Regions from separate parts of the Ensifer sp. ENS06 genome, predicted to be linked through region 3. Evidence: predicted binding sites of a transcription regulator. Region 3 holds the regulator's gene; each other region holds the start of a gene.
The links. Region 3 encodes LexA, which represses DNA repair genes until DNA is damaged. Its sites were predicted from a motif close to TGTTCNNNNTGTGTTCNG; they were not measured.

Region 1 (7,544 bases), 380 kb from region 3:
GCTGCTGTTCGAACGCTTCCTCAATCCCGAGCGCGTCTCGATGCCCGACTTCGACATCGACTTCTGCCAGGACCGGCGCGAAGAGGTGATCCGCTACGTGCAGCGCAAGTACGGTCGCGAACAGGTGGCGCAGATCATCACCTTCGGTTCGCTGCAGGCCCGTGCCGCCTTGCGCGACGTCGGTCGCGTGCTCGAAATGCCCTATGGTCAGGTCGACAAGATCTGCAAGCTGGTGCCCAACAACCCCGCCAACCCGACGCCGCTTTCCAAGGCGATCGAGGAGGAGCCGCGCCTGCAGGAAGAGGCCGAGAAGGAGCCGGTGGTCGCCCGCCTTCTCGATATCGCCCAGAAGATCGAAGGCCTTTACCGCCACGCCTCGACCCACGCCGCCGGTATCGTGATCGGCGACCGGCCGCTGTCGCAGCTGGTGCCGATGTATCGCGATCCGCGCTCCGACATGCCGGTCACCCAGTTCAACATGAAGTGGGTCGAGCAGGCCGGTCTCGTCAAGTTCGACTTCCTCGGCCTGAAGACGCTGACGGTGTTGAAGGTCGCGGTCGATTTCGTCAAGCAGCGCGGCATCGAGGTCGATCTCGCGAGCATCCCACTCGATGATCTGAAGACCTACGAGATGCTGTCGCGCGGCGAAACGGTCGGCGTGTTCCAGGTGGAAAGTGCCGGCATGCGCAAGGCGCTGATCGGCATGCGGCCCGACTGCATCGAGGACATCATCGCACTCGTGGCGCTCTATCGCCCGGGCCCGATGGAGAACATCCCGGTCTATAACGCCCGTAAGCATGGCGAGGAAGAGGTCGAGTCGATCCATCCGAAGATCGACCACCTGCTCAAGGAAACGCAGGGCGTTATCGTTTACCAGGAGCAGGTGATGCAGATCGCCCAGGTGCTCTCTGGCTACTCGCTCGGCGAGGCCGATCTTCTGCGCCGCGCCATGGGCAAGAAGATCAAGGAGGAGATGGACAAGCAGCGCGCCCGTTTCGTCGATGGCGCCGTCAAGAATGAGGTGTCGAAGCCGCAGGCCGACCTCATTTTCGACCTGCTCGCCAAGTTCGCCAACTACGGCTTCAACAAGTCGCACGCGGCAGCCTACGCCATCGTGTCCTATCAGACCGCCTACATGAAGGCGCATTATCCAGTGGAGTTCCTGGCGGCGTCGATGACGCTCGACATGTCCAACACCGAAAAGGTCAACGACTTCCGCCAGGATGCCAAGCGCCTGGGCATCGAGGTGATCGCCCCGTCGGTACAGACCTCGTTCCGGCACTTCCAGACGGGCGAAAGCCGCATCTATTACTCGCTTGCGGCGATCAAGGGCGTCGGCGAATCAGCCGTCGAGCACATCGTTGAGGTTCGAGGCGACAAGGCCTTCGCAAGCCTCGAAGACTTCTGCCTCCGGATCGACCCCAAGCTGCTCAACCGTCGTGTCTTTGAAAGCCTGATTGCCGCCGGCGCCTTCGATTGCTTCGGCTACGACCGAGCGGAGCTGGTCGGCGGGCTCGATCGTATTCTCGGGTTTGCCCAGCGGGCTCAGGAAAACAAGACGAGCGGGCAGAGCGACATGTTCGGTGCAGGGGCGGCCACCGGGCCGGAGCGCATTGCGCTTCCGACCTACACGCCGTGGCTTGCCTCGGAAAAGCTGCACCGTGAGTTCCAGGTTCTGGGCTTCTATCTGTCTGCCCATCCGCTCGACACCTACAATGCGCTGCTCGCCAAGATGCGCGTGCAGACCTTCGGCGATTTCGCAGGCGCTGTGAAGAAGGGGGCGACGGCCGGAAGGCTCGCCGGAACCGTAACCTCGAAGCAGGAGCGCAAGACGCGCACCGGCAACAAGATGGGCATCATCGCCTTCTCGGATTCCTCCGGCCAGTTCGAGGCGGTACTGTTCTCCGAGATGCTGCACCAGTATCGAGACCTGCTGGAGCCCGGCAAGTCGCTGGTCATGACCGTGGCGGCGGAAGAGCGGCCGGAAGGCATCGGCCTGCGCATCCAGACGCTGCGGTCGCTCGAAGAAGAATCGCTGCAACTGCAGAAGGCGCTGCGCGTCTATGTGCGCGATTCCGGACCGCTGAAGTCGATCGCCTCGCACCTCAACACGAAGGGCGACGGGCTCGTCTCCTTCGTCGTCATTAAGGACAATGGCCAGCGCGAGATCGAGGTTGAACTGAACGAGAAGTTCCGGATTTCGCCGGAGATCGCTGCAGCATTGCGCTCGGCGCCGGGCGTCATCGACGTCGAACTGGTGTAATCCGAGGCGGGGCTCCACTGAATTGCGGTGGAGCGGCGATTGAGCCGGCTTGGAACCTATCGACCCGCGGCGGGACGCTCGCCGGGTGCTTGTCTGCCGGTCTCGCAGATCAGTCGCCGGGACGTGTCCGGGTAACGGTGATGAAGTCGGTGCCCTGACCGGTCTCCAACCCGCTTTCCACATCGGCAATCGAGAGCGATGAGCCCTCGGCGAGCAACGCTTCCACGCGCTTGCGCACATCGTCGGAGATCGTCACGCGCGCCAGCGTGCGTTGGATGCCGTTATAGGCGAAGGGATCGGCCTCCGTGGAGATGCCGAGTCGCTTCTTCGTCGAGGCGGGCAGGTGGTTCTCGAGCGAGACGCCGAACCATTTGCCTTCGGCACCTTCTTCTTCATTGTGCCGGAACTGGAGGAAATGCGTTCCGAGCGCCTCTTCCGGCTTGTCGATCGTAAGCCCGGCTTCAAAGAGCGGCTCGAACCCTTGCCGCACGAGGATCTTGCCGTTTTGCGGCGGCGTACGTCCGGCCTTGCGCAGGAGCCTGTCGGTCAGGTCCGGTGTCAGCTTGCCGTCGCCGTCGATGCCTTCGCTTGCCTGGAAGGCACGCAGGGCCGCAATCGTCGCCGGCCCGGCATGGCCGTCGATCGCGCCCGGCGCGTAGCCGAGGAAATCCAGGGACGTCTGAACCTCGCGCATGGTGTCGCGGGTATCGCTGCGGGTGATCAGGATACGGATCGGCTCCTCGGTGGATCGCATCGAATTGGCGCCGCCGGGCGGCTCCCGCATCGCCACTTCCACCGGCGCATCGCCGGCCTGGCTGATCGCCGGTCTGAGCGGCACGTCGGAAAGCGGCGGCTGGAGATCGATCGGGGCCGGGCGGAAGAGTAGGGCGCTCTTGACCTCCAAGGGCGTTATCTGCCGGTCGGAGATCAGCACGTGCACGCCGCGCTCGGTCAACTTGTAGAGCGAGGCAGCAAATTCACTCGGCAACCGCACGCAGCCATGGGACGCCGGATAGTCCGGCACATGGTTGGAGCCATGCAGAGCAATGCCCGACCAGGTGAGCCGCTGCATGAACGGCATCGGCGCGTTCGAATAGATGTTCGACTTGTGATGACGCCGCTTTTCCAGGATCGAAAAGATGCCCGATGGCGTCGTGTGGCCCGCCTTGCCGGTCGAGACCGGTGATGTCGCAATGACAGCGTCGCCGTCATAGACGACGAGCGATTGCTGATCTTTCGAGACGATGATCTGCAGCGGCCCGCGACTGCCTGCAAAGCCGGTAGCCGGCGACAAAAGCAGTGCGACGACGCTGGCGGTGAGAGCGAAACGCGATACCATACACTCAACCCAACACGTGACTTGGCGAACAAGCCTAGCCTTCAATCTTTAAGGAATTCATCCTGCTGTGTGGGCTGTCGATCAAGGTTGCGTGATCGCTTTGCGAAGCGTGCCTGCTCGGGCAAGCACGCTTGCGGTCTCACGGATCGCGTTTTCTGGTGCCGAAAGTGTAGCCGGTTTCGACGCTCGCCTTGCCGAATTTGTCGCGCAGCTTGTTGATCGCGTCCTCGGCCGCAGCGCGCCTGGTGGCCGCGGGATCGACGAGATCGGGCGGATCGGCGAGATCCGGGGCGGAGAGATCGCTGACGCCGATGCCGATCAGCCGATACTTCGTTCCGTCCGCCTCTTTTTCGAGAAGCTGCAGGCCGATGCGGAAAATGCGGTCGGCAAGGCGGGTAGGGCTATCCAGGCGCCGATTGCGGGTGCGGATCTTGAAGTCGGCGGTTTTGAGCTTGAGAACCACCGTCTGGCCGGCGAGTTCCGACTTTCGCAGCCGGTGGGCCACTTGCTCGCTGAGGCGCCGCAGATGCGTGACCAGGTCGTCATAGCGCGCGATATCGTCGTTGAACGTCGTCTCTGCGGAAACGCTCTTGGCTTCGCCGTCGATTTCGACCGCTCTCTCGTCGAGCCCGCGCGATAGGCGAAAGAGCCGCTGCCCCATGGTGCCATAGCGCCGCATCAGGTCGCCTTCCTCCATGGTCTGCAATTGCCCGATCGTGCGCACGCCGTCACGCTCCAGCGTGGCGGCAAAGGCCTTGCCGACGCCCCAGATCAGGGTCACCGGCTTCTCGCGCAGGAACTCCAGCGCCTCGGCTTGGCCGATGACGGAAAAGCCGCGCGGCTTTTGCAGGTCGGACGCCACCTTGGCGAGAAACTTGCAATAGGAGAGGCCGACCGAGACGGTGATGCCGACTTCCTGCTCGATCCGGCGGGCGAGCCGCGCAAGCGTGCGTGCCGGTGGATCGTGATGCAGCCGCTCCGTGCCGCTGAGTTCGAGGAAGGCCTCGTCGATCGACAGCGGCTGCACCAGCGGGGTCAGTTCCTGCATCAGCGTGCGCACCTCGCGGCTGACGCGGGCGTATTTCTCCATATTGGGCTTGATGACGATGGCCTGGGGGCAGGCTTCCAGCGCCTTGAACATCGGCATGGCCGAGCGCACGCCGTGAATGCGGGCGACGTAGCAGGCGGTGGAGACCACACCGCGCTTGCCGCCGCCGATGATCACCGGCTTGTCGGCAAGCTCCGGGTTGTCGCGCTTCTCGATCGAGGCATAGAAGGCGTCGCAGTCGATGTGCGCCAGCGTCAGGTCATAGAGCTCCGCATGCCGCAGAATGCGCGGGCTGCCGCAGGCAAGACAGCGTCGCACCGACGCCGCCTGTTCCTTGAGGCAGTCGCGGCAGAAGCCTGGAGAGTGAGCAGCGCTGTCGGGCATATCGGGAACAAATATTGAACATTGCGACCTTAAGCTCTACTCTAGCGAGTCTCAAGGAGGCGAGATTGGAAATCACAATGCAATTGTCGCCGTTGAAAAGGATCACCCGGCGCGTCTTGCGCAGCGCCGGCGCGGCTGAATTTGCGCCGACGGGCAGCCGATCCGGGCTAGCCGCGGAAGTGCGCGCGAATGGCTCCGGCTGCCTCCGGCCAGTCTGCGACGGCGCGGATGTCGGCGTCGAGCTTCGGCGCGAGCGCCTTGAACTCCGAGTCCGCCATGAGGTTTATCGGCAGGCAGGTCGGCGCGTGATCTTTCACCGATCGCAGGTTGCGAAGCATGTCGTCGATGAAGACGAGGGGGACGGTGCGGCTGCCGTGAAGTTTTTGGACGATCGGCCCCTTCGGCTCTTCGGACGCAAGCAGCGGATAGGGCAGGCCGAGCCGGTCAAGAAGAGCGCGACGAACCGCGGCGTGCTGCGGCGGCATCGCAGTCAGAAAGACGATATCGGCTTCCTCCGACAATGCGGCCAGGGTCTCGACGACCTTGGCGGCGGGCGTTTGCCAACGATCCTGCGAGCCGTAGAAGGTGTCGAGCAGGATCTTGACCTCTGGCTCCGTCACCGGCTGCTCGTCCGCGTGGGTGATGATGTTGCCGGTCAGGCGAAACGATCGGGGCAGGAGGACATGGCCGCAGCTCCCAAGGAACGCTTTGAACGGATTGATGAATTCAAGCACGACATCGTCGATGTCGCTGACGATCAGCGGGCGGTTTCCAAGCGTTATGCTGTGAGCTGTCGGCGCGTTTGCCACCCTCAATCCTCGAAGCCTGCGTGGCCGGAAAGTGCCATATGGGCGCGCACGACGTCTTCAGGCGCCGTACCGGTCGCCGTGCAGAATGCCATCAGGGTCGGCTCATGGTCCATCAGAAAGGCGACGAGCCCGCCCATGAAGCCGGGTTCGGCAATCGCGTTGCGCAACGCCGTTGGGTCCGTGCCGGTCAGCGCCAGAAAGCGGGACAGAAGCTCAGGCTCGCCGGCAAGCCAGGAGAGAATGTCGATGGCGATTTCGTCGGCGCTCTTCAATGGTTTGTCCCCGTATGGTTTTTACGTGCGGAGTTACCTATTTTTCAACCAAATAGGCCTATCTCTGACGTTGAGGAAATGGGTCGAGTCGTCGGCTCCGCACGTTAATTGTCCTGAGGAGACTTGCAAGGTGACGATGGACAGCAAGGGATCGACATGCCCAAACAGGTGATGATTGTTGAGGACAACGAGCTGAACATGAAGCTCTTCCGCGACCTGATTGAGGCCTCCGGCTATGCGACGATCCAGACTCGCAACGGCATGGAGGCGCTCGAGCTCGCGCGCAAGCATCGGCCCGATCTCATTCTCATGGACATTCAGCTGCCGGAGGTTTCCGGTCTGGAAGTGACGAAGTGGTTGAAGGAAGACGATGAGCTACACGTCATCCCGGTCATCGCCGTGACCGCCTTTGCGATGAAGGGCGATGAGGAGCGGATCCGCCAGGGCGGGTGCGAAGCCTATGTCTCCAAGCCGATCTCCGTACCGAAGTTCATTGAGACGATCAAAACCTACCTGGGCGATGCCTGAGCGGCGGGAAAATTGATATGACTGCGCGTATTCTTGTTGTCGATGACGTTCCGGCCAATGTGAAGCTGCTCGAAGCCCGGTTGCTTGCCGAGTACTTCGACGTGCTGACGGCCAGTGACGGTTATGCCGCCCTGGCGCTCTGCGAAAAGACGCCCATCGACCTGGTGCTGCTCGATATCATGATGCCCGGTCTCGATGGTTTCGAAGTCTGCGAACGGCTGAAGGCGAACCCGAAGACGGCACATATCCCGGTTGTCATGGTCACCGCGCTTGACCAGCCTTCTGATCGCGTGCGAGGTCTGAAGGCCGGCGCCGACGATTTCCTGACGAAGCCCGTCAACGATCTGCAGCTGATGTCGCGGGTGAAGAGCCTGGTGCGGCTGAAGAACGTCAGCGATGAGCTGCGCCTGCGGGCCCAGACGGCGCAGACGATCGGGCTTGAAGATGTTGGCCGGGCGGACCGGCCTGACGAGCCCGGCAACGTCCTGCTCGTCGATGGCCGCGGCTCGTCGCAGGAGCGGCTGCAGCGCGCCCTCAAGCCGATTGCCGAGGTCTCGGTCATCTCCGATCCGCAGGCGGCATTGTTCGAGGCGGCGGAGAACAATTTCGACCTCGTTATCGTCAATGCGAATTTCGACGACTACGATCCGCTGCGGCTCTGCTCGCAGTTGCGCTCGCTGGAGCGCACCCGTTTCATCCCTATCCTGCTGATCGCCGAGCAGGGCAGCGATGAGTTGGTCGTCCGCGCGCTCGATCTGGGCGTGACGGACTATCTGATGCGGCCGGTCGATCCCAATGAACTGATTGCCCGGTCGATGACCCAGATCCGGCGCAAGCACTGCAATGACAGGCTGCGGTCGAGCGTGCAGCAAACCATCGAGCTTGCCGTCACCGACGGCCT
Region 2 (7,544 bases), on a different contig from region 3:
GAGGAAGCCGCGCAGGCTCTCGAAGGCTTCCATCGAGCGGATGAGTTCCTTCAGGTTTTCCAGCCGTCCGGGGGCTTCCGCCGTCTTGTCGTTCTGCCACATGGCCGTATAGCCGCTCTCGTCGAGGATCTGCTCGGCAAGCTCGGTGTGCACGGTGGTTTCAAGCAGGCTCTGCCAGCGGCGGAAATCGGTGACGACGTCGAACAGTGCCTTGCGCGCCTTCGGCTTCAGCTCGTCGGTCTCGATGATCTCGGAGGCAGCCGCCAGCATCGGGATGTCGCGGGCGCGGGCATAGTCGTGCAGCGTGCGCACGGTGGTGTCGCCAAGGCCGCGCTTCGGCGTGTTGACGATGCGCTCGAAGGCCAGATCGTCTGCCGGCTGGCAGACGAGGCGGAAATAGGCCATGGCATCGCGGATTTCGAGGCGCTCGTAGAAGCGCGGGCCGCCGATGACGCGGTAGTTGAGGCCGAGCGTGACGAAGCGGTCTTCGAATTCGCGCATCTGGAACGAGGCGCGCACAAGGATCGCCATGTCGTTGAGCTTGTGGCTCTTGCGCTGCAACTGCTCGATCTCTTCGCCGACGGCGCGGGCTTCCTCTTCGGAATCCCAGGCGGCGTGCACCTGCACCTTCTCATCATCCGGATCGGTGCGGTCGGTGAAAAGCGTCTTGCCGAGGCGGCCCTCGTTGTGGGCGATCAGGTGACCGGCAGCGCCCAGAATGTGCTCGGTCGAGCGGTAGTTGCGCTCAAGCTTGATCACCTTGGCGCCCGGGAAATCCTTTTCGAAACGCAGGATATTGTCCACTTCTGCGCCGCGCCAGCCATAGATCGACTGGTCGTCGTCGCCCACGCAGCAGACGTTCTGCGGTACGCCCTTGGGGCGCTGGGCAAGCAGCCGCAGCCACATGTACTGCGCCGTGTTGGTGTCCTGGTACTCGTCGACGAGAATGTAGCGGAACTTGTCGTGATAGTCCTTCAGCACATCCGCATGCATGCGGAAGATGCGGATCGGGTGCAAAAGAAGATCGCCGAAGTCGCAGGCGTTCAGCGTCAACAGCCGGTTCTGGTAGGCAGCATAGAGTTCGCGGCCCTTGCCGTTGGCAAAGGCGCGGGCGTCTCCCTCGGGGATCTGGGCGGGATCGAGGCCCTTGTTCTTCCAGCCGTCGATCATGCCGGCAAACTGCTTGGCCGGCCAGCGCTTGTCATCGATGCCTTCGGCCTGGATGAGCTGCTTGATCAGCCGCACCACGTCATCTGTGTCGAGAATGGTGAAATCGGAACGCAGGCCGACGAGCTCGGCGTGGCGGCGCAGCAGCTTGACGCCGATCGAATGGAAGGTGCCGAGCCAGGGCATGCCTTCGACCGCATGGCCGACGAGCACGCCGATGCGCTCCTTCATCTCGCGCGCCGCCTTGTTGGTGAAGGTCACCGCCAGGATCTGCGAGGGAAAGGCGCGGTTGGTCGAAAGGATATGGGCGATTCGGGTCGTCAGCACCCGGGTCTTGCCGGTGCCGGCGCCGGCAAGCACGAGCACGGGGCCATCGAGCGTCTCGACCGCTTCGGACTGTTCCGGGTTGAGGCCGGAGAGATAGTCCGGGCGCGGCTGGGCGCGATCGCGCGCCGCCATGGCGCGCGCGGCGATGCCTCCCGTTGCCGGAATACCTGCGGGGGCGGGCTGCTGCTTGCGCGGCGCCGGCTCCTCGTCGAAGAAGGGAATATCGTCGAAACCACTCATCATGCGGCTCAATGTAGTGATTCGGTGGGGAAAGGCCAGAAAGGATGTTCTTCTTTTATTCCGTTTTCTGCGCCAGCCGCACCAAGCCTGTGGAAAGACAGGCGATTTCGAGACCGCTTATTCTTGGTCGCGCGGTCTATTCTTTTGTCTTGTCGAAGGCGGCATCCACAGGCACCTGCAGCGCCGTCGCCAACTGGTTGGTGCGGGCGGCAAGCGAGATCACCCTGAGCAGGTCCGCATGCTCGGCGTCGGTCATGCCTTTCGCCCTTGCCGCCGCCGTATGGGAATGGGCGCAGTAGCCGCAGCCATTGGTGACGGAGACGGCGATATAGAGCATTTCCTTGACCAGCGGATCGAGCGCCGAGGGCGTTGCCATCACCGCCTTCACGTCGCGCCAGGTCTGTTCCAGGAGCTCCGGATCGAAGGCGAGCCAAAGCCACATATTGTTGATGAAGTCGGATTTGCGGGTGGTGCGAATGTCGTCGAACACGGCTTTGACACGCGGATCGGATTCCGGGTTCTGAGGCGGGGATACGGTGCTCATGGGGCTCCTTCGCTGTTGTTCTCGGCGGTTGTGTGCGGGCCGGCCGGTCGCCTGAAGCGGTGACGATAGCCGACGTCGCGGCGATTGCCAGCGCTGCGTTTTGGGGAAGCCGTCGCCGATGCGTTCAGTTGGGGATTTCGTTGCACGGCTGATTGTTCGAGCCGAATGGTCCGGTCGTAAACAGCACGCCCTTGCTCGAGCCCTGATAGGCGTTGCCGTTCTGCGTGACGATGAAGACCCTGCGGCCGCAAAAGCCCGTCGGCTGCGCGGCAACCACGCGCGTCTGGCCACTGGCGTCAGTGACGGTCTTGGGGTTGCAGGCGCCATAGGGCGTGTCGGCCATGCGAACGGTTGCCGTAGAGCTGCGGCTGAGCGGCGCGGAACTGCCGGGTGGGTATGTGCCCGAAGCCGTGCCTGCAGCGGCCACGGTCGATTGCGTGATCTGAAAATCTGCCGTGCTGTCGTCGTAGCGGCACCGCTTGATGGCCCAGATCCAGACGGCAATGTCGCGCACACCGCTCTCGGGGTCTTCGGCCGAAGCCGCGATGGTGAGCGGCGCCAGGTCGGGAACACTTCGGCGGCGGTTGCAGCAGCTGCTGTCGTTGAAGACCGGGTCGGGATTGCCATGGTCATCCAGGATGCCGGTGATCTCGAGTTTCGTGGTCGGGCCGGTCTTGTCGTCCGCCTGGACAGTCACGGTCTGACACCCCGCAAGAAGCAGGCCCATGGAGACGAGCGCGAATGTCAGGCAAAATGCATGCGGCCCCATGACGACCCCCGCCATTGTCCGTACCGCTGCCCAAGATACTCCCGAAGACTTTTGCCCGCAAACAAGCGCCTTCCTTTGCCGCGCTCGATCAACCCCGCGGCATGTTGCCGTCCACAAACGATGCCCGTCGTTCAGCACCTTCCTCTGTCGCTATCGCAACCTCGTCGAACGCTTCGTCAGCACTCAGGCACTTCCGTGCCGTCGTCACCGGCTTCGACAAGCACAGCGAAAACGACCTTGCTTTCGTCAAACTCGCTTCAGCCAAAACCTGGTTGTGCTCTACAGGTCGGTGACCTAGAAGAAGCTTCGAACGCTCGGAGCGGCGTTCAGGCAGGAGCCCCACCATGATCAAGATGAGCGTCTACTATCCGGCCGATGGCGGCTCGAAGTTCGATCACGACTACTACCGCACCCGCCACATGCCACTGATCCAGGAACGGCTCGGCGATGCCTGCCTGCGCTACGAGATCGATAAGGGCCTTGCGGGTCGCGAGCCTGGAAGCGCGCCGGAGTTCGTCGCGGCGTGCCACGTCTACTCGCCGAGCCTCGAGACATTCCAGGAGGCGTTAGGTCCCCACCGCGCCGAGATTGCCGCGGACGTCGCCAACTATACGGACATCGCGCCCATCGTGCAGATCAGTGAAGTCGTTGGAGGGTAGGGTGCTTTGGCGCGTCAGGCGTAGCCGTTGACCTTTCCGCAATCGGCGTCGTGTTGGCGCACCATGATCCATGGTGACGCAGCCGGTGCGGAACCGGTTGACGGTCGGGGACATGTGGTTGCCGTCGAAGCGAAAACGACCTTGCTCTCGTCAGGCTCGCTTCAGCCAAAACCTGGCTGTGCTCAATAGGCCGGGGACCTAGGCCAGCGCGAAGACGCGGGCCGGGCCGCCGGTGCCGCCGCGGTGCTTCGGCGCGCCGAGGATGAGAGTTGCGCCCTTGACCGGCAGCTTGTCGAGATTGGCTGCTGCCTCCAGCCCCCAGCGACCCTCCGGCAGCCAGGCATAATGCGTGGCGAAATCGGGCGAGGGGCCATGGTCGAGCGACAGCGTATCGACGGCGATACCAGCCGCCTTGCTTTCCTCGATCAGATATTTGGCCGCCTCGACGTGGAAGCCGGGGAAATGCAGCTTGCCGCCGCCATCGGCATTGCGGAACTTGTCCGTGCCCAGATGCGCGCCCCAGCCCGACAGCATGGCGACGCAGGCGTTTTCCGGGATCTCGCCATTGGCGGCGACCCAGGCCTTGAGGTCTTCGGGCGTCACCTGTGCATCGGCATCGGCCTCAGCCTTCTTTCTGATATCGACAATCACCAGCGGCACCACCAGCTTGTCGACGGGCAGTTCGGCGACCGAGAGGCCATCGGCGGAAAAGTGCAGGGGCGCGTCGACATGGGTGCCGGTGTGTTCGTTCACCCGGAGCTCGAACATGTTGAACTTGTCTTTTGCGTAGTTGAACTTCTCCTCGCGGAAGAACTGCTGCTGGCCGAAGAAGGTCGGGAAATCTTCGTGCAACTCGTGGGTCAGGTCGGTGACGCTTGAATGCCCCTGCGCCAGCGCCGGCGGGGCCGCGCCCACGCTTGCGGCGGCAAGACCCGCGGTTCCGACCGCGGCGGCTTTGAAGAAGCTGCGGCGCGAGAGCATGCGCTCTTTCACCGTTTCCATAACACAGGCATCGCACATCGACTTCTCTCCCCCAAGAGGCCTGAAGACAGGCGCAAAGCCGGCCGAAACACGCTGCCGGCGGTTGCAGGATAGCGCAGTGTCGGCGGCTGTAAACGGTAATTCTCTAGTGAATTTCTGGACAAAGCTGCGAGGCGTCGAGCGAAGCCCCCGTGCGTCATCATCCCGCCAACAAATTCGCTTTTATTACAATTGCGTAATGATGGTATTCTGTCGTTGCCCCGACACGCGCGAACAGGGATACTCCGCGCACAATCGGAACGAACCGCCGGCCGCGCCGCGCTGGGGCGTGTTTTATGTTTAATTCGGAGACTTGAATGCGGGTTTGGAAACAGCTTGCGGTGAGCGCCGCTGTGCTTCTCGTGGGCGCAGCCGTCTGGGTGCGTTTTGTGCCTGGTGCTGGTGAAACGCTGGCGGCGATTGGTGTTTCGCATCCGCTGATTGATGCCTTGTCCAAGCCGGGCGCCGGTGGCGGCGAGGGCGGCGAACGCGGCAATGGCCGCGGGCAGGGCGGCAACAACGCCATTCTCGTCATGGTCCGGCCTTCGGGCACGTCTGTTGTCAACGACCGGCTGAACGCGATCGGCAACGGCGAGGCGATCCATTCCGTCACCGTGACGCCGACGGCAACCGGCAACCTCACCGAAATCCTCGTGCGCTCCGGCGAAAAGGTGTCGCAGGGTCAGGTCATTGCCAAGCTCGACAGCGACGACCAGAAGATTGCTGCCGACCAGGCGAGGCTGACACGTGACAGCGCACGCGAAAAGGTCGAGCGCTACCGCAACCTGAGCACCGCCCGCGCGGTAACAGCCGTGGACGTGCGCGACGCCGAAATCGCCATGCAGACCGCCGAACTGGCGCTGAAGACCGCAGAGCTCGACCTCAAGCGCCGCGACATCGTGGCGCCATCGAAGGGCGTCGTCGGCATCATCACCGTCAATGTCGGCGACTACGTCACGACCACGACGCCGATTGCCGTCGTCGACGACCGCTCGGAAATCCTCGTCGATTTCTGGGTGCCCGAGCGCTTCGCCAACAAGATCTTCGTCGGCCAGCCGGTCACGGCCTTCGCCATCGCCCAGCCGGGCAACCAGCTCGACGGTGCGATCCACGCGATCGACAACCGCCTCGATCAGGCGAGCCGGACGCTGCGCGTGCGCGCACGGCTTGAAAACCCCGACGACAAGCTGAGGGCGGGCATGTCCTTCTCGGTCACCGTGGCCTTTGACGGCGACACTTATCCGACGGTCGATCCGCTGGCGATCCAGTGGAGTTCGGAAGGCTCCTATATCTGGCGCGTCTCCAGCGACAAGAGCGAGAAGGTGCCGGTGAAGATCATTCAGCGCAACCCGGACAAGGTGCTGGTGGACGCCGCACTGTCGCAAGGCGACGAGATCGTCACCGAAGGCGTGCAGCGCCTGCGCGACGGCGGCGCCGTGCGCATCGCCGGCCGCGAGAACAAGCAGGAACCGCAGAAGGTTGCGGAGGAAACCAAGTGAGCGGCGGCGACAGTCAGGCAAGCGGCCATGGTGCCGGCCAAGGCAGCGCCGGCGGCCAGATGTCGGCCCGCGAACGCGGCAAGACCGGCTTTACCGCACTCTTCATCCGCCGGCCGATCTTCGCGCTGGTGGTCAATACGCTGATCGTCGTTGCCGGCCTTGCGGCCTGGAACGGCATCGAGATCCGCGAACTGCCGCAGGTCGACCAGCCGGTCATCTCGGTGACGACAACGCTCGATGGCGCCGCACCCGAGACCATGGACCGCGAGGTGACCTCGGTGGTCGAAGGGGCCGTGTCGCGCGTGCAGGGCATCCGCGACATTTCCTCGACCTCGTCCTTCGGCCGCAGCCGCGTGACGCTGCAGTTCTCCGACACGACCGATATCGGCCAGGCTTCCAACGACATTCGCGACGCGCTCGGCCGGGTGCGCAACCAGCTTCCCGACAATGTCGACGAGCCGAGCATCGTGAAAGCCGATGCTGACAGCCAGCCGATCATGCGGCTGGCGCTGACCTCCGATACGATGTCGAGGGAAGACATGACGCTGCTCGTCGAAAACGAGATCAGCGACCGGCTCGCCGCCGTTGAAGGCGTGGCCGACGTTGCCGTCTATGGCGACCAGGAGAAGATCTTCCGCATCGACCTCGACCAGGCGAAGCTCGCCGGGCGCGGCGTGACGGTCGCAAACCTGCGCACTGCGCTTGCCAATGCCTCCTATGACGTGCCAGCCGGCAAGCTGACGAGCGCCAGCCAGGACATCTCGGTACGCGCCACCGCCGACCTGCAGACGCCGGAGCAGTTCGAAAACCTGATCCTCGTCAACAATGTGCGCCTGCGCGATGTGGCGACCGTTACGCTCGGTCCCGACACCGGCACGACGGCGCTGCGCTCCAACGGCCGCCAGGGCATCGGCCTTGGCATCGTGCGCCAGGCGCAGTCCAACACCGTCGATATCTCCGAGGGCGTGCGCAAGGTCGTCGAGACGATCCAGACGCAGATCCTGCCCGAGGGTACGCAGCTCCGCATTACCAGCGATGACGCCGTCTTCATCAACGGTGCTATCCACGAGGTGGAAATCGCGCTGATCGTCGCGGTCTTCATTGTGACGCTGGTCATCTACATGTTCCTGCTCGACTGGCGGGCGACGCTGATCCCGACGATCTCGATGCCGATCGCGCTGATCGGCACGGTGGCGGCGATCTATCTCGCGGGCTTCTCGATCAACATCCTGACGCTGCTCGCGATCGTGCTTGCGACCGGGCTTGTCGTCGACGACGCCATCGTGGTGCTCGAAAACATCGTGCGACGGCGCGCCGAG
Region 3 (7,544 bases):
TGGCCGGCATGATCTGATCCTGGCACCAATCCAGATCGTCCAGGCTGACGGTCATGTGCAGGGTCGTGCATATATCGAGACCGATGGTCAGCCCATGGAGCTTGCCCATGACCATGTCCTCGAGGCAGCACCGAACGAGTTGTTCTCGGCTCTTGAAGACCTCCGGCCCAATGAAGCCGGCGACGTCGTTGACATGCAGCCATGCGCCTTTCGGCTGCACTTTCGCAAGCTCCATGCCGACAGCCCGGCTGAACCCGTACTTCCGGGACTCAAGCACCATCATGTCGACGCCGTTTGCCGCGCCGTTGGTGAATTCCGAGCCCTGTCCGGTTTCGAAGTAAAGGCCGTACCGCTCCCCTGCCTTGGCGCGCGCATATTTCAGGATCTTCTCATTGGTGATGTCGAAGATCTTGTTGCAATCATCCGTACCGGCAAGGCTCTGGAACACGGTGGAAACTGTGCCGGGGAAGTCTTCGCTTACCTCACCTTGGACGTCGATGTGAGCGAGCACGCACCACGGAATGACGTCGACCAGCTTGAACGTATCCACGATGTCCTTGAGCGCCCGCTCCACCGTGACGACGCTGTCGACGGTGCTGTCCACCGGGTTGGTGCCGATGACGATGTCGCCGGTCGCATAGGAAAACGCATCGAAGACCTGCCACATGATGTCGTCGGGGTGGTCGGTCGGCGAATTCGGCTGGATACGTGCGCCCATGTATCCCTTGGCCCCCAACTTGGTGCCGGGCATGACATTGAAAATCTTCTGGCTGACGGCGATCAACTCTTCATTGCTCATCAGCTTCGGCACGCAGCCGATGGTATCGCTGGTCAGGCCATGCATGACGCCTTTGATCTCATCTTCCGATTTGGTCAGAAGAAATTCCTTCAGCTGGCCCATCGTCCAGTCTTTCAGCTTTTCTTGTTGAGCCCTGTCGGTGGTCTGCCAAATCAGTCGTTGCAGATCGTCCTCAAACAGCGGGTGCTGATCGAGGTCTGCGATCTTCGTTCTTGCCAGGAGGGCTCGGGCGTTCGTTCGGGACGTATCATTTTCCGCAGCCACAGCGATCGTCTGGTCTCCTTCCTTGAACGCATTCGCGCATCCCAGAACTTGCCGATAGGTCGTCTCGTCAAAGCCGCCCTTGATCCTGCTGATATAGGCAAAGATGTCCTCATCCTGCTTCACGTCGTCGATCACGAGGTTGCTTGGGCCTGGCGCGGCACGGGCAGCATGACCGTAGGCTGTAAGCGTGGCCGCCGCAGTTCCCGCCACCAGCAGGAGATCGCGCCTGGACAGTGCATGCTGGTCTGAGAACATGCCTTTGCTCATTGCCATTTCCTTTCTGCAAAAGGTCTATCGGCATCTCGCCCGACGGCCCTCTGGTGACCGGCGATCTAAGGAAGGCGCATAAGAGTAAATGCTCGACACGTGTCCCTTGGGCATCGACACGGACCCGGCGAGCCTCGACCAGCCGGGCCTGTCAAAGTCGATTACTGCAGGCTCATCACGATGCGACCGTCGATCTTCCCGGCTTCCATGCGGCGGAAGATCTCATTGATATTCTCGAGGCTATCCCACGAGAAATGCGGCGCGACTTTGCCTTCAGCGGCGAACTGGAGCGACTCTTCCAGGTCCTGGCGGGTGCCGACGATCGATCCACGCACGGTGATGCGCTTAAGAACAGTCTCAAAGACCGGCACCGAGATCATACCTGGGGGCAGGCCGACGAGCGCCATGGTGCCGCGCGAACGCAGGAAACCGAACGCCTGTTCCATCGCCGCGGGCGAGACTGCAGTCACAAGCGCTCCATGCACGCCGCCGGTGGCCTTGATCACCTGCTCGACCGCATCCTTGGCCTTGCCGTTGACTGTCAGGTCGGCGCCCAATTGCTTTGCAAGTGCCAGCTTGTCGTCGAAGATGTCCGCCGCGACGACATGCATGCCCATCGCCTTTGCGTACTGCACGGCCATGTGGCCAAGCCCCCCGATGCCGGAGATGGCAACCCATTCACCGGGACGGACTTCCGTTTCCTTCAACCCCTTGTAAACGGTGACCCCGGCACACAGAACCGGCGCGGCAGGACCGAACTCCAGCCCATTGGGCAGGCTGCCGACGAAATCAGGATCCGCCAGGCCATATTCGGCGAACGTCCCGTTGACCGAGTATCCCGTGTTCGACTGGGCCGCACACAGCGTCTCCCAACCGGTGCGGCAATGCGGACAGTAGCCGCAGGCGCTGTGAAGCCAGGGAACGCCGACCCTGTCGCCCTCTTTCACTCTTTTGACACCGGCGCCGACCGCCGAGACATAGCCGACACCCTCGTGCCCGGGAATGAATGGTGGGCTGGGCTTCACCGGCCAGTCGCCATTTGCAGCATGGAGATCGGTATGGCAAACGCCCGTTGCTTCGTATTTCACCAGGATCTGTCCCGGCTGCGGCGTGGGCACTGCCACTTCCTCGATCGTCAGGGGCGCGCCGAATTGCCGAACGACGGCTGCCTTCATCGCCTGAGCCATTTGCCAATCCTCCTCCAATCGCCGGGCCACGGAGAGGTTTCTTATGGGAACAGTGGGCCGGCAGGGGCCTATCTCACATACGAAAATCGTGTAATTGGCTCGAGCATCATGGCGCTCACAGCCAGTGCCCGGACGTCATTTCCTGCTTGGCGTATACCGCCAACATTTCAACGCAGTTCACGTAGCGCCATCGTCAGGTTGCAGCGTAAACCCGCCGGCAGAGTTCGACAATGGGTGGAGTGCAGAAGCGGTTCAGAGACCGACTGCCTTCGGCGCCCGGCCGGATCGAACAACGCATATCGTGCAACGGCGCTCGAGCGGGCGCGCTGGCGCGCGTATTGACAGGATCGGCGCCGGTCGTGTTGACTGAATGCTACGGGGCCGTAGCTCAGTTGGGAGAGCGCCGCAATCGCACTGCGGAGGTCGAGGGTTCGACTCCCTTCGGCTCCACCAAAACGATCAGAAGGTGCCCGGTTGCCGAGGTATCGGAACAGCGGCTGATTTGTCATCAGCAGATCGCCAGTTCGAGTCTTTCCGGGGACACCACCATGCTAAGCCACCGTTCGGCCTTCGCGAAACGCTGCCCGATCCCGTGGCCACCTGTTTTCAGAGGCTGAACGGATCCCGCGCCGATCGCTTCTCGCTCGGTGCACTGAACGGGTCGGCTTTCTTCTCCTTGGACTTGCGGCCCTCGTCGGCGATGATCTCGTCGACCGCCCTCTGGCACTTCATCAGCTCGTCGGCCGCCGGGCCGGTGCCGCGCAGGCTGAGATTTGCGATGACGCGATCTTCAAACGCGATGGCCAAGGCCCGCTTGCGCACGAAGCCCGTCAGGAACTCGGCGTCGGTGACGTTCACGAACAGAAACTTTTCGCTCGCATCACCGGCAGCGGTCGCCGAAGCGCTCCAGGGATCGGTCTTGTCGAAGCGGAAGGTCAGGTCGTACTCTTTGCCGACCTCGAGCGACCTCCAGTCGTCGCTGGCGAAGCTCATATAGAGCGGCGACTCGGAGCCCTTGGGATAGAACCCAAGGCGCAAGGTGACCCCGCCGTCGAATACCGACGAGATGAAGCAGGAGCCCTCCATCGAGGTGTCGGAAGCAACGGTCCAGCCGTCGACATCCTTCCACTTGATGATTTCGGACTCCTCAGCCGCGGCCGATCCCGCGGCGATCAGACAGCTTACCAATCCGACCAGCAATCTACGCATGCAAAACCCCCGTTTGCCCGCATTTTGATAGGTCCCCGCATCGCTGTCGAGGGTGCCTAGCCGATACCAGGCAATATTTTAGGAATATTCACCTCTCCGCGGCAAGCGGACTGCCCATCACATGGCGAAAGGATCTTTCGATGACTTGGTCTGGCCGCCGCCGGCAAAGGGATCGTTGTTCGGCGCATTGCCGCCGGCGCCCGCAAAGGGATCGTTCGCCGCTCCCTGACCGCCATTCGGGATCAAGGCGCTCACCGCCTCCTGGCACTTGAACATCTCGCTTACCGCCTTCATCGAATCACGCAGGCTGAGGCTCGCGACGACGCGCCCCTCGAAGGCCAGCGCCAAGGTGTTCTTGCGAACGAATTCGGTAAAGAAGTCGGTGTTGGAAAAGTTGACGACAAGGGCCTTGGCGCCGGTCAGATCAACACCGAACGCAACGGCCGGCCACTGACGACCACGGTCGAGCTGCAAGGCAACATCGTATTCCCGCTGCGGCTCGATGGATTTCCATTCGGCATTGCCGATCGAAAGAAACGCCAGGTTCGTCGATCCCCGCGGATAAAAGCCGATACGAAGGATAGCGCCGGCGTCATAGCTCGTCGCCGCGTAACACGAGCCTCCCAGGGAAGGATCGGATCCCACCGTCCAGGCGTTGATCCGTTTCCAGATATTCGAACGCCCTTCTTCGGCAGACGCCGCTCCAGCCGTGAGCAACAGGCCGAGCACCACCAACGACAATCTATGCATGCAACCACCCCACTTTCCACGCAAAGTTATCTTTTTTTAGAGGCCTGTCGAGACGGTGAAGGCCCTTCCCCGCAGGGATTTTTGCGCGCCCCAGGCCCGATGCGAAAGCTGGCAGCTCCGATGCATTCTCCGCGCCGGTCCATGAAGAACGGCCGAGACGAGGTTGAGATGGAGCGGCTGGCGCAAATCAGCCACAGCCTGCGGGCAAAGAGCTGTTGAACATGGCAGAGTGATCGCCATGCTTGCTGGACTTCGGAACGAAAGCGCGGTTCACATCGTTTACCAACCCGTAGTCCCACCCCTTCATCAAGTGGACGATCACCGTGCTTGCCGCCCTGCTTCTCGCTTCGATAGTCGCATCGCCCAATATGCCTGACGTCAAGCTCAGTGCCGCGACGGTGGATGAACTCCAGACCGATTTCGAACGGGCCGTGCCGTGCCATCAGATCGATGGACGCAATGTTTGGAAGGGCGCGCTCGCGTTCTACATCCAGTCCTTCGTTTATGACGGCGATACGCCCGTTGCGACCGATGCGGCCGACGCAGTGCTTCCGGAAGACAACAGCGCCGAGACGGTGAAGGAGTTCGAAGACGCCTGCTCGGCCTCGCAAGCGACTTAAGTCTCTCCGCGAAGAGAGCCGCGATTCGTTCGAATCACGCGCGCGACCGGCCTGCCCGGCGCTGTTTTGGGACGCAACCGTCGCCGAAAACCGCCCCGCTCCCGCAAAAGTGACCAATCGACCCCCACAGAAGCAGCCAGTTGCCTGAATTCACGGAATTTTAGGCACTTGCGGAACACATATGGAACAGATAGTGTCTGTTCTTGATTTGTTTCACGCCTCTGGAGCGACGTGCCATGCTGACCCGCAAGCAACAGGAATTGCTTCTGTTCATCCACGAACGCATGAAGGAGTCGGGCGTACCGCCGTCTTTCGATGAAATGAAGGATGCGCTCGACCTGGCGTCGAAGTCCGGCATTCACCGTTTGATCACGGCGCTCGAAGAACGCGGGTTCATTCGCCGGTTGCCGAACCGGGCGCGCGCGCTCGAAGTCATCAAGCTTCCGGAAGCCTACGCCGCCGGCCAGCAACAGCCGCGCAGAGGCTTCTCGCCGAGCGTGATCGAGGGCAGCCTCGGAAAGCCGCCGGCCGCCGCTCCTGCCACGCCGAAGCCGGCGCCGGTCGCCGAAAGCACGTCTGTTTCCGTCCCGGTGATGGGGCGCATCGCTGCCGGCGTGCCGATCTCGGCGATCCAGAACAACACCCATGACATTACCGTTCCGCTCGACATGATCGGCAGCGGCGAGCATTACGCCCTCGAAGTAAAGGGCGATTCGATGATCGAGGCCGGCATCTTCGATGGCGACACGGTGATCATCCGCAACGGCAACTCGGCCAATCCCGGCGACATCATCGTGGCGCTCGTGGACGACGAGGAAGCGACGCTGAAGCGCTTCCGTCGCAAGGGCGCGTCGATTGCGCTCGAAGCGGCCAACCCCGCCTACGAGACGCGCATTTTCGGACCAGATCGCGTGAAGATCCAGGGCAAGCTCGTCGGGCTGATCCGCCGCTACCATTGAATTCCAGGCAGAACGCCGAATCAAAAGAGCCTCGCCACTGAAAGTGGCGAGGCTCTTTCCATTTAAGGCGACCTGAAATCCAGATCGCTTATTCGTGGATCGTGTATTCGCCGAGTTCGCAGAGATCCTGCGTGTCCTCGGTCGTATCGAGGGCCGAGCCTTCCTCGAATTCGAATCGCATGTCGTATTTGCAGACGTCCCGCCCGTCGGCAATCGTGATCTCCATGCTCTCGCCGGGGTTCAGGACCTGCCGACCGAAAACATCGTCTTCCCATTCATTGACGCCGACCGGCGACGTATAGAAATTCGTCAGTACCGCGCCGGTGTTGTTCTTCAGCTGGAAAACCAGGTCGTCCGCGCGCGCCTCAATAGCGGTCGCAGCAAAACACGCCAACGCCGTCAGGATCAGTCTCTTTTTCATTGATGCCATTGCCTCCGTTCTTAATGTTGACGGACGCTACCGATGCGGTTGATCTCAGCGGAGTCATCGTTCCCCCTCTACCGAATTCACCGAAGCGATAAGATCCGACGGAGGCATAGGAGACGTGGCTTGCGCGGACGTGGGGTCGCGAATATTACCGCGCTGCCCTAAGGCAGAACGTCAAACCAAACTTCACGAGGTGAGATTTTTGGAGGCCTCGCCCGGAATTGAACCGGGGTACAAGGATTTGCAGTCCTCTGCGTCACCACTCCGCCACGAGGCCTCACAGCTCGGATAACCAAGCGTTGGCGCGGATTTAGAATGATTGCAGAAAAACCGCAAGAGGCATTTTCTGAAAAACGCGCCGTCGAATTGCAGGACGGATACTTTCCACAGAACGATCGACGATGTCCGCCGATCGTCTCCCAGGTGATCTCAGCACCAGGGCGTCGGGCGCCCTTCCCACGGCCGCACGAGCCCCTCGGAAACGAGTACACGTCCAAGAGATTGGTCACCGCGTGTGACCAGGCGCAGTTTCTCGCCGGCCTTGGCATCTGATCGCCCTCCCGCCGAGATCAGCCTGAAGTCGCCTGCATTCAGCAATTCGCGCAGGCGCTGCTTGGCGTAGAAGCCGCGCGAACGCTCCTTGTCGCAGCTTGCCTGGCGGATTCGCGGTGCATCGACATCGGCGACGCGGATCGTCTCGCCATGGAAGACGAAGGTCGCGCCATCGATCACGCAGTTGTCGTTGCGAATGCCGCAAAAATAGAACTGATCGGTACGGATGGATGCCGTCTTCACCTCTTCATTCGGCCGCACGAGAGGGGTTGGCGGCGTGACGCCGACATTCACCGACGGCACCGGGGCGGCCAGGACAACCTTCGTCGCTGGGTTGGGCTTCGGATTTGGTTTGTGCCTATCCGCCAGCTGCGCAACGCGCTCCTGCGCTTCAGGAACCGCGCGCTGAGGCTTCGGCTTCGTTTCCGATCGCGATGCAAAGGCCATGACATCCGAAACCACCGGCCAGTCCCGCAACTCGGCGCGATGGTCGTAGGCCATGACGCCGCC
Region 4 (7,544 bases), 1.5 Mb from region 3:
AAAGCGACAAGTAAACGGGGTCGTGGCGGGACAAAAGTCCCGCCCGCTCCTGAGACGACATCAATCTTACGGAGGCAGCCATGGCGGCCATTACCATCGCCGAGGTCTCGAAGATCTATCACGGCAATGTCGAGGCGGTGAAATCCGTCTCGATCGATATCGAGGACGGCGAATTCATCGTGCTGGTCGGCCCGTCCGGCTGCGGCAAGTCCACGCTTCTGCGCATGGTCGCGGGGCTGGAGACGATTTCGAAGGGCACGGTGACGATCGGCTCACGCGTGATCAACGAGGTCGATCCGGCCGAGCGCGACATCGCCATGGTCTTCCAGAACTACGCGCTCTATCCGCACATGACCGTCTACGAAAACCTCGCTTACGGCCTGAAGAACCGCAAGACGCCGAAGGCCGAGATCGACGCCCGCGTCGCCGAAGCCGCTCGCATGCTGGAGATCGAGCCCTATCTTACCCGCAAGCCCCGTGCGCTCTCGGGCGGCCAGCGCCAGCGCGTCGCCATGGGCCGCGCCATCGTGCGCAAGCCGGCGGCCTTCCTCTTCGACGAGCCGCTCTCCAATCTCGACGCCAAGCTGCGCGTCTCCATGCGCGGCGAGATCAAACGCCTGCAGAAGCGCCTCGGCACGACCTCGCTCTACGTCACCCACGACCAGCTCGAGGCGATGACCCTTGCCGACCGTCTGGTGGTGCTGAATGGCGGTCGCATCGAACAGATCGGCCGTCCGCTCGACGTCTATCACCGCCCGGCCTCAACCTTCGTCGCCAGCTTCATCGGCTCGCCGGCGATGAACCTGATCAAGGGTGAGATCGAAGGCGGCAACTTGCAGATCGGTCTCTACAGGATCGCGCTTGGCGACCGTGCGCCGGTCGAAGGCCCGGTCACGGTTGGGCTTCGCGCCGAAGATCTCAAGCTCGCCGGCGTCGGCGAGGACGCCATGCTGTTCCAGGTCGACTATGTCGAGGAACTGGGCGCGCAGCGGCTCGTGCACGGCACCATCGAGAGCCAGGCGCTCACCATCGCGCTGTCTCCGGAGACGCCACTTTCGGGTGATCTTGCAGTGACGATCGCCGTCGACCGTCTGCACTTCTTCTCGACCGAGACCGGCAAGCGGCTGGAGCGCGGCACGTCGTTTGCCAATGAAGCGCCGGTTGCAGCGCCACGCCTGGAGACCGCATCGTGATCTCCAAGACCGTCGAGCAGCTTGCCGTTCCTTCGCTTGAAACCCGCGCCAGCTTTGCCGAGATCGTGCGCACCATTGCCGCCCATGACGCAGCCATGGCCGCACGGCCGGAGATGAACAGCGTCGAGGTCGGCGGCACACCGGCCTCCGATACGCCGCTCGCCTTCCCGTTCACCGTTGCTGCCTGGAACCTGGAGCGCTGCCTGTTTCCGGCCGAAAGCGCCGCCCATCTCGCCGCGACAAACGCGCCGGTCGTCCTCCTTTCAGAGATGGACAACGGCATGGCCCGCACCGGCCAGCGTCACCCGACCGCCGAAGTCGCCGAAACACTCGGCATGCACTATGCGTATGGCATCGAGTTCATCGAGATGGGGCTCGGCTCCGATACGGAGCGCGAATTCTGCGAGGACGAATTCAACGCCAAGGGGTTCCATGGCAATGCGGTGATGGCTGCGGTGCCGTTCTCCCGGCCCTTCATGTTGCGCCTATGGGGCGAACGCCTCTGGTTCACCGATGGCGAGCAGCCGCGCCTTGGCGAGCGCTGTGCGATCGGCGCCGTCATCGAGACGGAAGCCGGACCCTTCGTCGCCGTCTCCACCCATCTCGAGAGTGCGACGACTGCCGTCTACCGAGAGCGCCAGGTCAAGGAATTGATCGATGCGCTCGACGAGACTTTCCCCGGCCTGCCGGTGATGATCGGTGGCGATCTCAACACCGGCAACCATGCCGGCGGCGATTTCGAGGCCGAAGGGCTGTTTGCCATGAGCGCCATCAGAGGCTTTACCCGCCATGGCGGGCCGCTCGACGTGATGACCACGCGGCCGAGCCTGATCACCCGCTGGCCAGAGCGGGCGATGAAGCTCGACTGGTTCCTGTCGCGCGGGCTGAAGATCGGCGAGACCACGATCATTCCTTCGCTTGACGAAACCGGCCGACCGCTTTCGGATCACGATCTCATCACCTGCGTGATCGAAGGCTTCGAATAGGCTCGCCTCTCCTTGCCTAAGGCCCGCCCGCATTCTACATGTCGAGGGCTTTGCCAGTGCGGCAGAGGGCAGCGGTTTTCCCGTCCTCATTCGCTCCGGCGGTTTGAAATCGATCACGCTAAGCGTGATCCATGAGGGAATGGGTAGATGGCGAAAATCGTCAATGTCGGGGTCCAGATGGACCATGTGTCGGGCATCAACATTGCGGGTGACTCCACCTTCGCCATGAGCCTCGAGGCACAGTCGCGCGGCTATCGCCTCTTCCACTATACGCCGGAAAAGCTGTCGCTGCGCGACGGCAAGGTCTATGCGAGCGTGCAGCCGATGACGCTGCGCGACGTCAAGGGCGACCACTTCACGCTTGGCGAAGCCGAGCGCGTGGATCTTTCGACCATGGACGTCATCCTGCTGCGCCAGGACCCGCCCTTCGACATGGCCTACATTACCTCGACGCACCTTTTGGAGCGCCTGCATCCGAAGACGCTCGTCGTCAATGATCCCGCCTGGGTGCGCAATTCGCCGGAGAAGATCTTCGTCACCGAATTCGCCGACCTGATGCCGAAGACGCTGATCACCCGCGACCCCGCTGAGATCTCCAGCTTCCGCCAGGAAATGGGCGACATCATCCTGAAGCCGCTCTACGGCAACGGCGGCGCCGGCGTGTTCCACTCGACCCGCGACGACCGCAACATGTCCTCTCTGCTCGAAATGTTCGGCCAGATGTTCCGCGAGCCCTTCATCGCCCAGGAATACCTGCCGGCGGTGCGCAAGGGCGACAAGCGCATCCTGCTCGTCGACGGCGAGCCGGTCGGCGCCATCAACCGCGTTCCGGCAGACCACGACGCCCGCTCCAACATGCATGCTGGCGGCCGGCCTGAGCCGACCGAACTGACGGCGCGTGAGAAGGAAATCTGCGCCCGCATCGCGCCTGCGCTGATGGAGCGCGGCTTCCTCTTCGTCGGCATCGACGTTATCGGCGACTACATGACCGAGATCAACGTGACGTCGCCGACCGGCATCCGCGAAGTGAAGAAGTTCGGCGGCGCCGATGTCGCGAGCCTGCTCTGGGATGCGATCGAGCGCAAGCGCGCCTGATCAAGATCTCGGCCTAGGATCCATCTCGGGTCGATGGCGCATGCCGCGGGCTTACGCCCGCGGCCGTTTGCCGAAACGTCCCGGGTACAGGCCCGCGCCTCCTCAAATGTTCCGTTATTGTTCTTGTTTTTGTGCGCGATCCGTGCAAGGCTTCTGCCTGCAACCCTGGGCGGTTGTGGCGCCCGATGACTGGGCTGCCTGGGCGAGGGGGCAAGCATGGTCGCGCGCGTCAGCACGGTTGCATTTCAGGGAATCGAGGGTCTGCCTGTCGATGTGCAGGTGATGGTCGCGCCGGGCAAGGTCGGCATGCAGATCGTCGGCCTGCCGGACAAGGCCGTCGCCGAAAGCCGCGAGCGGGTGCAGGCCGCCCTTCATGCTTCAGGTCTGGCGCTGCCGGCCAAGCGCGTGACCGTCAATCTTGCGCCCGCTGACCTTCCCAAGGAAGGCAGCCACTTCGACCTGGCGATCGCACTCGGCCTGATGGCAGCCCTCGGCGCCATTCCCGGCGATGCGTTGGCGCCTTATGTGGTGATCGGGGAGCTCAATCTCGATGGCACCATTGCTGCCGTTGCCGGCGCGCTTCCCGCCGCGATCGGCGCCAATGCGCTCGGCAAGGGGCTGATCTGCCCGGCCGAAAGCGGACCCGAGGCGGCCTGGGCCGGGGCCGAGATCGACATTCTGGCGCCCCGCAGCCTGATCGCAATCGCCAACCATTTCCGCGGTACGCAGGTGCTTTCGCGACCCGAGGCCGCGATCCGCTCAGGCGCATCTAACCTGCCCGATCTCGCCGATATCAAGGGTCAGGAAAGCGCCAAGCGGGCGCTCGAAGTGGCGGCCGCCGGCAACCACAATCTGCTGATGGTCGGCCCGCCCGGCTCGGGCAAGTCGATGCTCGCTGCCCGCCTGCCGTCGATCCTGCCGCCGCTCAATCCGGCCGAGCTCCTCGAAGTGTCGATGATCCATTCGATCGCCGGGCAGCTTCCGGGCGGCAAGCTCTCGGACCGGCGGCCGTTCCGCACGCCGCATCATTCCGCGACGATGGCCGCCATGGTTGGTGGCGGCTTGCGTGCCAAGCCCGGCGAGGCGTCGCTTGCGCACAACGGCGTACTGTTTCTCGACGAGTTTCCGGAATTCTCGCCGCAGGTGCTCGACGCGCTGCGCCAGCCGCTTGAAACCGCCGAATGCATCATCGCCCGCGCCAACCACCGCGTCAGCTATCCCGCCGCGATCCAGCTTGTCGCGGCCATGAACCCCTGTCGCTGCGGCATGGCCGGCGAACCCGGCCGCAGCTGCGCCCGTGGACCGCGCTGCATGTCCGACTATCAGGCACGCATCTCCGGTCCGCTGATGGACCGCATCGATATCCGCATCGACGTGCCGGCCGTCAGCGCCGCCGATCTCCTGAAGCCGGCCGCAGCCGAAAGCAGCGAGGTCGTTGCTCGTCGCGTCGCCCGTGCCCGGGCGCTGCAGATCGATCGTTTCGCCGCCCTCGGACATCCAGAGCTGACAAGCAATGCCCGCGCGTCAACCTCGATGATCGAGAAGATCGCAGCACCCGATGCGGCCGGCCTGCAGCTTCTCCGGGACGCCGCCGAAAAGATGAAATTTTCCGCCCGCGGCTACCATCGTGTGCTGAAGGTCGCCCGCACGCTTGCCGATCTCGATGGCGCAGTAACCGTCGGTCGCATCCATCTCGCCGAGGCGATTTCCTATCGGATCGCCGGGGAACGCTTGCCCGTCGCCGCATAGCGGCGTGCCTTGAAAAAAAAAGGGCGCCACGGGCGCCCTTTCCGATTGGAACTGAAGTCGGCCTGATCAGCCGCCCAGGCCATCGAACAGCACCGTCGAGAGGTAGCGTTCGGCAAAGGACGGGATGATGACGACGATGGTCTTGCCGGCATTTTCCTCGCGCTGGCCGACCTCGATTGCCGCGGTTAGAGCGGCACCGGCGGAGATGCCGACCGGCACGCCTTCGAGCTTGGCGACAAGGCGGGCGGCCTCGATCGCTTCCGCGCTGTTGACCGTGACGATCTCGTCATAGACCGTGGTGTCGAGGATCGCCGGCGCAAAGCCTGCGCCGATGCCCTGGATCTTGTGCGGCCCGGGATTGCCACCGGACAGAACCGGAGATTCCTCCGGCTCGACGGCGATTACCTTGATCGAAGGCTTGCGCGCCTTCAGCACCTGGCCGGCGCCGGTAATCGTGCCGCCGGTGCCGATGCCGGAGACGAAAATGTCGACAGCGCCGTCCGTGTCGTTCCAGATTTCTTCGGCCGTCGTCTTGCGGTGAATTTCCGGGTTGGCCGGGTTTTCGAACTGCTGTGGGATGATGGCGTCCGGCAGTGTCTCGACCAGTTCCTGCGCCTTGGCGATCGCGCCCTTCATGCCCTTGGCGCCCTCGGTCAGCACCAGCTCGGCGCCGAGCAGCGCCAGCATCTTGCGCCGCTCGACCGACATGGTCTCCGGCATCGTCAGGATCAGCTTGTAGCCCTTGGCGGCCGCGACGAAGGCGAGCGCGATGCCGGTATTGCCGGAGGTCGGCTCCACCAGCGTCGTGCGGCCGGGCGTAATCTTGCCCTGCGCTTCCAGGCTCTCGATCATCGCCACACCGATACGGTCCTTGACCGAGGCGATCGGGTTGAAGAATTCGAGCTTGGCGAGCAGGTTCGCCTTGACGCCCTTTTCCTTGGCAAGCTTGTCCAGCCGCACGATGGGCGTGTCGCCGATCGTTTCCGTGATCGAGGAGTAGACGCGGCCGCGGCCGGGCTTGCGTGTGTCGGACATGGGTTTCTCCCTTGGCGTAAATTGTCGAGCTACGAGAATAGGAACAATGATCGCGCAATTCCAGAACGACAAACACCGCGCAGCGATCCGCCGAAGGAAAAACCACTGGCGAAGTCGTTGTTCGGGAAAAGTTTTTTCAGCTGGCGCGAACGGCGATATAGGCAGCCGTGCCGGCAAGCACGCTGGCCGCAACTCGGTTCAGCGCTTTCAGGGCCTTCGGTTGCTTGAGCAGCAGACGCGCACGCGAGGCGAGCAGCATATAGGGCACGAGAACGCTCAAGAGCACCAGAAAGGTGGCGGTCAGGAGCAGGCCGTAGTCGCCGGGTCCGATCGCCCGAATGTCGATCAGCGTCGGCACGAGCGCCACGTAAAACAGCATCGTCTTCGGATTGCCGAGCGTGATCAGCAGGCCGGACAGAAAGGACATGGCCGCACTCGTCGACGGCTTCGCCTTGATGTCCTCCGGCAGCAGCCCTGCGCTCCACAGCTTCCACGCGATGTAGCCGAGGTAGAGGACGCCGGCAAACTTCACCACCAGGAAGGCTGTGGTGAAGGTCTGGGCAATCAGCGCCAGCCCGAGGATGACCGCGGTTAGATAGATCATGTCGCCGAGCGCGATGCCGAGGCCCATGAAGAAGGTCTCGCGGAAACCGGAGCCGAGCGCGCGCGCAACCAGCGCCGTCACGCCGGGGCCTGGAATGGCCGCAGCGATGAAGAGCGCGCCGCTATAGGCGATGAGGGCCGCGAGCGTCATGGAACGTCCTTCCGAAGATGATGCCGATTTCTACCTCAAGCGACTGAAAAAGGAAATCACCGAACTGCGACCGGCGGGCGTCCGCTGAAGAAATTGACCGGGTGACAAGTCTGGCGTTGTCCGCTGGTGCGAAATGCGTAGAGCTTGGCGAAAACGAGCGAAAGGCGCCTCTCCATGCCCGAGTTGAAGGATATGATCGGCTTTGCCCTCCTGGCCCTTGGCATGGTGCTGACGCCAGGCCCGAACATGATCTACCTGATCTCGCGCTCGATCAGCCAGGGGCCGGGCGCCGGCTTGATTTCGCTCGGCGGCGTGGCGCTCGGCTTCGTCGTCTATATGGTCTCGGCGGCATTCGGTATCACAGCGCTGCTTCTGGCCGTGCCTCTCGCCTATGATGCGCTTCGCATCGCCGGTGCAGCCTACCTTCTCTATCTCGCCTGGCAGGCGGTCAGGCCCGGTGGACGCTCGCCCTTTCAGGTCAAGAGCCTGCCGAAGGATGGGCCGAAGAAGCTGTTCGTCATGGGCTTCCTGACCAGCCTGCTCAATCCCAAGGTAGCGGTGCTCTATCTCTCGTTGCTGCCGCAGTTCATCCGGCCGGAGCTCGGCAACGTGCTCGGCCAGTCGCTGGTCTTCGGCTCGATCCAGATCGCGACCAGCGTCACCGTCAACGCCATGATTGCGCTCGCCGCCAGCGGCATCGCCGCTTTTCTTGCCGGGCGGCCGTTGTTCATG

Region 1: the regulator LexA is predicted to act here: its motif matches at 5,038-5,055, upstream of IB279_RS06940 (DNA polymerase IV).
Region 2: the regulator LexA is predicted to act here: its motif matches at 1,780-1,797, upstream of IB279_RS12595 (ATP-dependent helicase).
Region 4: the regulator LexA is predicted to act here: its motif matches at 3,382-3,399, upstream of IB279_RS01430 (YifB family Mg chelatase-like AAA ATPase).

What each region holds. Positions count from the first base shown of each region.
Region 1 is NZ_JACVBC010000001.1:1,405,371-1,412,914, forward strand. It holds gene dnaE (DNA polymerase III subunit alpha) at 1-2,263, shown strand, start outside; gene IB279_RS06935 (L,D-transpeptidase family protein) at 2,373-3,602, opposite strand; gene IB279_RS06940 (DNA polymerase IV) at 3,742-5,034, opposite strand; gene IB279_RS06945 (hypothetical protein) at 5,202-5,843, opposite strand; gene IB279_RS06950 (DUF3572 domain-containing protein) at 5,846-6,115, opposite strand; gene IB279_RS06955 (response regulator) at 6,272-6,643, shown strand; gene IB279_RS06960 (PleD family two-component system response regulator) at 6,661-7,544, shown strand, end outside.
Region 2 is NZ_JACVBC010000002.1:683,536-691,079, reverse strand. It holds gene IB279_RS12595 (ATP-dependent helicase) at 1-1,737, opposite strand, end outside; gene IB279_RS12590 (carboxymuconolactone decarboxylase family protein) at 1,871-2,278, opposite strand; gene IB279_RS12585 (hypothetical protein) at 2,403-3,047, opposite strand; gene IB279_RS12580 (EthD family reductase) at 3,392-3,706, shown strand; gene IB279_RS12575 (cyclase family protein) at 3,905-4,726, opposite strand; gene IB279_RS12570 (efflux RND transporter periplasmic adaptor subunit) at 5,044-6,225, shown strand; gene IB279_RS12565 (efflux RND transporter permease subunit) at 6,285-7,544, shown strand, end outside.
Region 3 is NZ_JACVBC010000001.1:1,783,149-1,790,692, reverse strand. It holds gene IB279_RS08895 (ethanolamine ammonia-lyase) at 1-1,330, opposite strand, end outside; gene adhP (alcohol dehydrogenase AdhP) at 1,492-2,517, opposite strand; tRNA gene IB279_RS08885 (tRNA-Ala) at 2,895-2,970, shown strand; gene IB279_RS08880 (hypothetical protein) at 3,124-3,726, opposite strand; gene IB279_RS08875 (hypothetical protein) at 3,844-4,476, opposite strand; gene IB279_RS08870 (hypothetical protein) at 4,800-5,096, shown strand; gene lexA (transcriptional repressor LexA) at 5,333-6,055, shown strand; gene IB279_RS08860 (hypothetical protein) at 6,144-6,485, opposite strand; tRNA gene IB279_RS08855 (tRNA-Cys) at 6,686-6,759, opposite strand; gene IB279_RS08850 (thermonuclease family protein) at 6,912-7,544, opposite strand, start outside.
Region 4 is NZ_JACVBC010000001.1:269,928-277,471, forward strand. It holds gene ugpE (sn-glycerol-3-phosphate ABC transporter permease UgpE) at 1-14, shown strand, start outside; gene IB279_RS01415 (sn-glycerol-3-phosphate import ATP-binding protein UgpC) at 81-1,193, shown strand; gene IB279_RS01420 (endonuclease) at 1,190-2,179, shown strand; gene gshB (glutathione synthase) at 2,327-3,274, shown strand; gene IB279_RS01430 (YifB family Mg chelatase-like AAA ATPase) at 3,491-5,023, shown strand; gene cysK (cysteine synthase A) at 5,090-6,058, opposite strand; gene IB279_RS01440 (LysE family translocator) at 6,195-6,812, opposite strand; gene IB279_RS01445 (LysE family translocator) at 6,987-7,544, shown strand, end outside.